DNA from 4 places in the Pantoea jilinensis genome. Region 3 is predicted to be linked to each of the others. Evidence: predicted binding sites of a transcription regulator. Region 3 holds the regulator's gene; each other region holds the start of a gene.

Region 1 (2,206 bases), 1.6 Mb from region 3:
CTCTTTGGTCTTGCGACGTTATGCGGTATTAGCCACCGTTTCCAGTGGTTATCCCCCTCTATCGGGCAGATCCCCAGACATTACTCACCCGTCCGCCACTCGTCACCCAAGAGCAAGCTCTCTGTGCTACCGTCCGACTTGCATGTGTTAGGCCTGCCGCCAGCGTTCAATCTGAGCCATGATCAAACTCTTCAATTTAAGTTTGATTTGCTTAAACAAGTTAAGCGGTGCTCATCTGTAAAACGTCATAATGAATTTCATTATGTGTTCACTCGTGAGGCTTTGATATTTTGTTGCGTCCTAAGACGCTGATATCAATCCTGCGAGTGCCCACACAGATTGTCTGATAAATTGTTAAAGAGCAGTGCGAACAGTGCGTTAGCGTCCTGTCGCGAGGTGGCGTATATTACGCTTTCCTCCTGCAGAGTCAACCTCTATTTCAGAAGTTTTTCTCCGGCGGCGCAGTCTCCTGTGCCTCTCAACCCGCTTCCCGTTGCCGGTGTTCCGTGTTGATGGATGCGCATTATAGGGAGTTGTCGGAGAGTCGCAACCCATAAATTGCATAAAAGAGAGCGTTCGCTGCATTCCACAGCAAAAGCCGCTGTTATACGCAGTTACACACAATGTTATCCACACAGAGCGGGCTATATGAATTTAGGCGAGCATCGCGCAAACGTTTTCGCTACAATGCCGGGCAATATTCCGGACACCCCTTTTCGGGGCGTTACCTGAGGTTTTTGATCTTTTCTTCCTATATAGAAGAGAAAACCGCTATGAAGCCTGACGTAACGCTCTTATATACGCGAAACAAAGCCAAGGGATAAACCACCATGCAACAACCTCGTCCTGTACGCCGCGCATTGCTCAGTGTCTCTGACAAAGCCGGTATCCTCGAATTTGCTCAGGCGCTCTCAAGTCGCGGTGTCGAGCTGCTCTCCACAGGTGGAACCGCTCGCCTTCTGGCGGATGCGGGTCTGGCTGTCACTGAAGTCTCTGACTACACCGGCTTCCCGGAAATGATGGATGGACGCGTCAAAACCCTGCATCCGAAAGTGCATGGCGGCATTTTAGGTCGTCGCGGCCAGGATGATGCCATCATGGCGCAGCACGATATCAGCCCAATCGACATGGTGGTCGTTAACCTCTATCCCTTTGCACAGACTGTCGCCCGTGAAGGATGTTCACTGGAAGATGCAGTGGAAAATATCGACATCGGTGGCCCGACCATGGTGCGCTCTGCTGCAAAGAACCATAAAGATGTCGCCATTGTGGTCAGCAGCGGCGACTACGATGCCATCATTGCTGAAATGGACGCTCATGAGAACGCACTGACGCTTGAGACCCGTTTCGATCTGGCAATCAAAGCCTTCGAACACACCGCCGCTTATGACAGCATGATCGCTAACTACTTCGGCACCCTGGTGCCCGCCTATCACGGTGAACGCAATCAGCCCGCTGGCCGTTTCCCGCGTACCCTGAATCTGAACTTCATTAAGAAGCAGGACATGCGTTACGGCGAAAACAGCCATCAGGATGCAGCCTTCTATATAGAAGAGAATATCAGTGAAGCCTCAGTGGCCACTGCGCAGCAGGTTCAGGGCAAGGCACTCTCCTATAACAATATTGCTGACACCGATGCTGCACTCGAGTGTGTCAAAGAGTTCAGTGAACCCGCCTGCGTCATCGTCAAGCATGCAAACCCTTGTGGTGTCGCAACCGGTGATGATCTGCTGGCAGCCTATGAGCGGGCTTATCAGACCGACCCAACTTCCGCGTTCGGCGGCATCATCGCCTTTAACCGCGAGCTGGATGAAGCGACGGCTCAGGCGATTATCAGCCGCCAGTTTGTTGAGGTGATCATCGCACCCGCCGTTTCCGAAGCCGCGCTGAAAATTACCGCGGCTAAACAGAATGTCCGTGTGCTGATCTGTGGTCAGTGGCAAAACCGTACTGCCGCACTGGATTTCAAACGCGTCAATGGTGGCCTGCTGGTCCAGGATCGCGATCTCGGTATGGTGGATGCCAGCCAGTTGCGCGTGGTCAGCAAACGCCAGCCAACCGAACAGGAGCTGCGTGATGCGCTGTTCTGCTGGAAAGTGGCGAAGTTTGTTAAGTCCAATGCCATTGTTTATGCGCGCGACAACATGACAATTGGTATAGGTGCCGGGCAGATGAGCCGCGTCTACTCCGCTAAAATTGCAGGTAT
Region 2 (2,206 bases), 440 kb from region 3:
AAACCCGTCTGGGCTTTGCCGGTCTGAAATTCGGCGACGCTGGCTCAATCGACTACGGCCGTAACTACGGTGTGGTTTATGATGCAATCGGCTGGACCGATATGCTGCCAGAGTTCGGTGGCGACTCAGGATACTCAGATAACTTCATGAACGGTCGTAGCACCGGCCTGCTGACCTACCGCAACACCAACTTCTTTGGTCTGGTAGATGGCTGGGACTTCGCACTTCAGTATCAGGGTAAAAACGAGCGTACCGACACGCGTCGTGCTAACGGCGACGGCTGGGGCGCATCAACCAGCTATACCTCACCAATCGGTGTTGGTGTTGTTGGCGCATACAGCAGCAGCGATCGCACAAACTCTCAGGCAGACGGCACTACCGATATCAATGGTAACGTTGTTGGCCAGGGCAAACGTGCTGAAAACTGGGCAACTGCTCTGAAATATGATGCAAATAATGTTTACCTGGCAGCGATGTACGGTGAAACCCGTAACTCTACACCAATCTCTGTTGTGACTGGTCTGAACAACACCACCAGCGCTGCTTCTGCTAACAAAGCACAGAACATTGAACTGGTTGCACAGTATCAGTTCGACTTCGGTCTGCGCCCATCCATTGCTTATGTTCAGTCTAAAGGCAAGGATATCGAAGGCGTTGGCGATGCTGACCTGATTAAATACATCGACGTTGGCGCGACTTACTACTTCAACAAAAACATGTCTACCTACGTGGATTATCAGATCAACCAGCTGGATGACAATAACGCGCTGGGTCTGAACACCGATGACACTGTAGCAGTAGGCCTGGTTTACCAGTTCTAATCCTGCTTCAGACGCGTTAAAAAACGGGGCCTCGGCCCCGTTTTTTTATGGCTGTCATTCCTGAAATCTGCCCGACACTCCGCTTTTTACTTCGCCTGAAATTCAGCTTCTCCTCGTCGTGAAATGAACACGGTAAAATTGATGATTTTGTCTCGCAAACGGTTGGCATTTCCCTGGCCGGACGTTAACCTGACAGCTCTTTCCGCTAACGTTCACGCTAATGGACCTGACACATGTTTGAATCGATCTCTGCTGCACCCGCCGATCCTATTCTTGGGCTGGCCGATCTGTTTCGTGCTGATGACCGCCCTGAAAAAATCAATCTGGGTATCGGCGTCTACAAAGACGAAACCGGCAAGACCCCGGTGCTGACCAGTGTTAAAAAAGCTGAGCAATACCTGCTGGAAAACGAAACCACCAAAAACTATCTGAGCATTGATGGCCTGGCTGATTTCGCCCGCTGCACACAGGTCCTGCTGTTCGGTAATCAAAGCCCGCTGATCACGGCAGGCCGCGCCCGTACGGCGCAGACGCCAGGTGGCACTGGTGCGTTACGTGTGGCAGCAGATTTCCTCGCGACGCAGACCTCCGTGAAGCGGGTCTGGATCAGCAATCCGAGCTGGCCTAACCACAACAACGTGTTTAATGCGGCCGGTCTTGAAGTCTGTGAATACCACTATTATGACGCGGCAAACCATACGCTGGATTTTGAAGGCATGCTGACGTCGCTGCAGCAGGTTCAGCCAGGTGATGTGGTGCTGTTCCACGGCTGCTGCCATAACCCGACCGGTATTGACCCAACCGCTGAGCAGTGGCAACAGCTGGCGGAATTGTCACAGGCCAATGGGTGGCTGCCGTTGTTTGACTTCGCCTACCAGGGCTTTGCCCGTGGTCTGGATGAAGATGCAGAAGGCCTGCGCATTTTTGCCGCCTCGCATCAGGAACTGATCGTCGCCAGCTCCTACTCCAAGAACTTTGGTCTGTATAACGAGCGTGTCGGTGCCATCACCGTGGTGGCGGCTGAAGCCAGCGTGGCAGATACGGCGTTCAGTCAGGTGAAATACACCATCCGCGCTAACTACTCCAATCCGCCGGCGCATGGTGCCGCTATCGTCGCCACTATTCTGGGCAACGATACACTGCGAACCATCTGGGAGCAGGAGCTGTCAGATATGCGCCAGCGCATTCAGCGCATGCGTCAGCTGTTTGTGAACACCCTTGCAGAGAAAGGCGCTCAGCGTGACTTCAGCTTTATTATTAAGCAAAACGGTATGTTCTCGTTCAGTGGCTTAACCAAAGACCAGGTAATTCGCCTGCGTGAAGAGTTCGGTGTCTATGCCGTTAACTCAGGCCGGGTGAATGTGGCAGGCATGACGCCAGACAAT
Region 3 (2,206 bases):
TCGCTGGAGAAAGGCGATCTGGTCTTCTTCCGTATTAATGGTCGCGGTACAGCGGATCACGTTGGCGTGTACCTGGGAGATGGCAAGTTTATCCAGTCACCGCGTACCGGAAAAGACATTCAGATTAGCGCATTAGGGGAAGATTACTGGCAGCGTCATTACATTGGTGCCCGTCGTGTGATGACGCCGAAAACCATACGCTAACCAGAAAACAGTCGTAAAAAGCCGGGAGATTCCCGGCTTTTTTTTAGTGCAGAATGGCGGTAAAACTAAAGGCTACAATCATCAGCAGACAGCCCGCAGTCGTCATTAAAGCCAGTTTAAGATCGGTACTCATTGTTTGCTCCTTAGTCACACAATTTGTGGGGATATCGCATTTTCCCACAGGGCCCGGTAAAAATCTCGTTTTATCCGTTCAGCCTTGTTAGAATCCCGCCTTTGTTGCGCAACGCGCGCAATCCTGATTCCGTTTGCGCCGGTTTTCAGGCGTTTGATTTTCGCCAGCGGCCTGTAAACCGGCCAGAAACGCGGCATTTTTGCGGAAAAAACCCTGAGCAGACGCAAACGTTTAACACTACGCTTATCATAGAGTTAGATAAGCACTGGAGTCCGATTTTCATGGCAACAATTAAAGATGTGGCGAAACGCGCTGGCGTCTCAACGACGACAGTTTCGCACGTCATCAATAAAACCCGCTTTGTCGCAGAAGAGACGCGCAACGCGGTCTGGCAGGCGATAAAAGAACTGCACTATTCGCCAAGCGCCGTGGCGCGCAGCCTGAAAGTGAATCACACCAGAACGCTGGGCCTGCTGGCGACCTCCAGCGAAGCCCCCTATTTCGCAGAGATTATTGAAGCGATTGAGAATCACTGTTTTGACAAAGGCTATACGCTGATTCTGGGGAATTCGCATAACGATCTGCAAAAACAGCGCGCCTATCTCAGCATGATGGCGCAGAAGCGTGTCGATGGTCTGCTGGTGATGTGCTCAGAATATCCAGACGACCTGCTGCAGATGCTGGAAGAGAACCGTAACATCCCGATGGTGGTAATGGACTGGGGCGAATCGCGCGCCGACTTCACCGACACGGTTCTGGATAACGCGTTCCAGGGCGGCTATCTGGCAGGACGCTATCTGATTGAACGCGGTCACCGCGACATTGGTGCTATCCCCGGTCAGATGGAGCGTAATACCGGTGGCGGACGTCATGCCGGTTTCCTGAAGGCGCTGGAAGAAGCCAGCATTCAGCCGCGCGCCGAGTGGATTGTCCAGGGTGACTTTGAGCCGGAGTCGGGCTATCAGGCGATGCAGCAGATCCTGTCACAGAAACAGCGCCCGACGGCGGTGTTCTGCGGTGGTGATATCATGGCAATGGGTGCAATTTGCGCCGCCGACGAAATGGGTTTGCGCGTACCGCAGGATATTTCGGTGATCGGTTATGATAATGTGCGCAACGCCCGCTATTTCGCACCGGCCCTGACCACCGTGCATCAGCCTAAAGCTCAGTTAGGTGAAAAAGCGCTGGATATGCTGCTGGACCGCATCACCAGTAAGCGTGAAGTGTCACAGACGATTGAAGTACACCCTACGCTGATTGAGCGCCGCTCGGTGGCCGACGGTCCATTCCGCGACTATCGCCGTTAATCCTCGCTTAACCACTCCTGATTAAGCGTTTGCGCATCACCCAGGTAGCTGAGCAACCAGCCAGTCGCCGGTGATGCGCGATCCTCAGCCCAGCTGACACAGCAGGGACTGTCCGGAAACGCCACCGGCAGAGTCAGTTCAACCAGATCGCCGCTGTCGAGCAGTGGCCTGGCAAGATGACCGGGCACCATCGCCACACACAATCCCGCCTGCACGCACTCCAGCCCGGTTTGCCATTCCGGCACCACCAGCCTGCGCTGGTTATCCAGCGTCCATGTCATTCGGCGCGGCAGTGCGCGTGAAGTATCTTCCAGCACCAGTGACGGCCAGCTACGCAGCGTGTCGTCATCGATCTGGCTCGCCTGCGTCAGGGGATGATCGGGCGCGACCACGCAGCGCCAGTTGAGTGTGCCCATATCGCGAAACGCAAAACGTCCGCCCACCGGAATCGCCTGGGTGGCCCCAATGGCCACTTCTACCCGGCCATCGGCCAGCGCATCCCAGACGCCGTTAAAAACTTCATAACTGATGATCAGCTCCATGTCGGGGAAATGGCGATAGA
Region 4 (2,206 bases), 1.8 Mb from region 3:
CACCAGAAGGCTCCCTGCTGGCAACTGTTCCGGTAAGGGTTCAATGCCGCCAATGGTCATGCCGGTGGAGCAGACCACCTCCGGCTGCGGACCAATATAGCGCAGCGAAAAGCGATCGCCCGCCAGCTGCAGCGTCTCAGCCGGGCCGGTCATATCCAGCGCCATCACGCCAGGCAGGGTTAAAAACCAGACGGTACGAGTCATATTCTGGCCAGCGCTACGCCAGATCCCAGCCACGGGCGCGCCACAACGCAGGCAGTTGCGCCATATCGTCGAAGCGGGTCACCAGCGGGTGGTCCAGTTCAGGGTTGTGTGGGTCAGCGCAATAGTAGTAGACAGGAATGCCAGCGGCGATACCGGCGCGGGCGCCCGCTTCGGAGTCATCCACCAGAATGCAGCGCTCAATCGGCACCTGCATCTGTTCTGCGGCGTGGTACATCAGTTCCGGATCGGGCTTCCAGTGCAGAATGTCATAGCCGCTGTAGAGGTGCTCCTCGAAAAGCGGCAGCATGCCGGTTAAGCCCAGCGAGTGCTGCATCTTTTTTACGGTTCCGTTTGAGACTACGCACATCGGCACTTTTATCTGCTCAACCAGCGCTTTCGCGCCTGGGATGGGCTGCAGTTGCAGATCAAACAGTCTTGCCACTTCCGCGCGATAAGCTGTTTCCACCTCTTCCATCGGCAGCGTTACCTGATGCGCATCGCCCACGTCACGAATGATGTCGTAGAGTTTGACGCCTTTATACTTTTCAAACATCTGCTGCAGCGACAGCGCCAGGCCGTAACGGGCAAAGGTGTTAACGTAGGCCTGGGTACAGAGCAACTCACTGTCGACCAGCGTGCCATCGCAATCAAAAAAGACGCATTCTACTGACATCAGACTCTATCCTTCGATTCGGGGTGTATTCCACACTCTACCGCACTCAGCGCAGATTGCGAGACTGGCAATCGGTTGCGAAAAATCATTGTATTGCCCCGGTAAAATCGCCAGGATACGCGCCGATGATTTTTTCTTCTGGATGGATGGCATGAGCAAGCAAGGCGTTTTGCAGCGCATCTTCAGGCTGCAGGAACATGGCACCACGGTGCGCACCGAAGTGATCGCGGGTATCACCACTTTTCTGACGATGGTCTATATCGTCTTCGTCAATCCGCAGATCCTCGGCGTCGCCGGCATGGATACCCAGGCGGTGTTTGTGACCACCTGTCTGATCGCCGCCTTCGGCAGCATTCTGATGGGACTGTTTGCTAATCTGCCGGTGGCGCTGGCACCCGCAATGGGGCTGAATGCCTTCTTCGCCTTTGTAGTGGTCGGGGCGATGGGCTATTCGTGGCAGGTCGGTATGGGCGCGATTTTCTGGGGCGCGGTTGGCCTGCTGATCCTGACGCTGCTGCGGGTGCGCTACTGGATGATTGCCAATATCCCGCTGAGCCTGCGCGTTGGCATCACCGCCGGTATCGGCCTGTTTATCGCGATGATGGGGCTGAAAAATGCCGGCATTATCGTACCAAATCCCGATACCCTGGTGGCGGTAGGGAATCTGACCTCGCACAGCGTCCTGCTGGGCGCACTCGGCTTCTTTATTATCGCCATTCTGGCATCACGCAATATCCACGCAGCGGTGTTGATCTCAATGGTGATCACCACCGGCATCGGCTGGATGCTGGGCGACGTGAAGTTTGTCGGCCTGTTTTCAGCACCCCCATCGATAACGTCTGTAGTCGGTCAGGTCGATATTAAAGGCGCATTCAACATTGGCATGGCGGGGGTGATCTTCTCCTTTATGCTGGTCAATCTGTTCGACTCCTCCGGCACACTGATCGGCGTTACCGATAAAGCGGGACTGACCGATGAAACCGGCACCTTCCCGCGCATGCAGCAGGCGCTTTATGTCGACAGCATTAGTTCGGTGAGTGGCGCGCTGGCGGGCACCTCATCCGTGACCGCCTATATCGAGAGCACGTCGGGCGTGGCGATTGGGGGCCGTACCGGGCTGATGGCCGTAGTGACCGGCCTGCTGTTCCTGCTGGTAACCTTCCTGTCACCGCTGGCCGCAATGGTGCCATCCTACGCTGCTGCGGGCGCGCTGATTTATGTAGGCGTGTTAATGACCGCCAGCCTGTCGCGCGTGCGCTGGGATGATCTGACCGAAGCCGTTCCGGCCTTTGTGACCGCTGCCATGATGCCCTTCAGCTTTTCCATCAC

What was found. Region 3 encodes PurR, which represses purine synthesis genes. Its sites were predicted from a motif close to CANGCAAACGTTTGCNTG; they were not measured.
Region 1: the regulator PurR is predicted to act here: its motif matches at 667-684, upstream of purH (bifunctional phosphoribosylaminoimidazolecarboxamide formyltransferase/IMP cyclohydrolase).
Region 2: the regulator PurR is predicted to act here: its motif matches at 973-990, upstream of KTJ90_RS12775 (amino acid aminotransferase).
Region 4: the regulator PurR is predicted to act here: its motif matches at 942-959, upstream of KTJ90_RS18835 (NCS2 family permease).

Annotation. Positions count from the first base shown of each region.
Region 1 is NZ_CP077746.1:3,824,955-3,827,160, forward strand. It holds rRNA gene KTJ90_RS18005 (16S ribosomal RNA) at 1-198, opposite strand, end outside; gene purH (bifunctional phosphoribosylaminoimidazolecarboxamide formyltransferase/IMP cyclohydrolase) at 831-2,206, shown strand, end outside.
Region 2 is NZ_CP077746.1:2,696,754-2,698,959, forward strand. It holds gene ompF (porin OmpF) at 1-821, shown strand, start outside; gene KTJ90_RS12775 (amino acid aminotransferase) at 1,055-2,206, shown strand, end outside.
Region 3 is NZ_CP077746.1:2,257,764-2,259,969, forward strand. It holds gene KTJ90_RS10655 (C40 family peptidase) at 1-204, shown strand, start outside; gene cydH (cytochrome bd-I oxidase subunit CydH) at 248-337, opposite strand; gene purR (HTH-type transcriptional repressor PurR) at 619-1,644, shown strand; gene punR (DNA-binding transcriptional activator PunR) at 1,641-2,206, opposite strand, start outside.
Region 4 is NZ_CP077746.1:4,009,458-4,011,663, forward strand. It holds gene KTJ90_RS18825 (GlxA family transcriptional regulator) at 1-204, opposite strand, end outside; gene yieH (6-phosphogluconate phosphatase) at 218-877, opposite strand; gene KTJ90_RS18835 (NCS2 family permease) at 1,029-2,206, shown strand, end outside.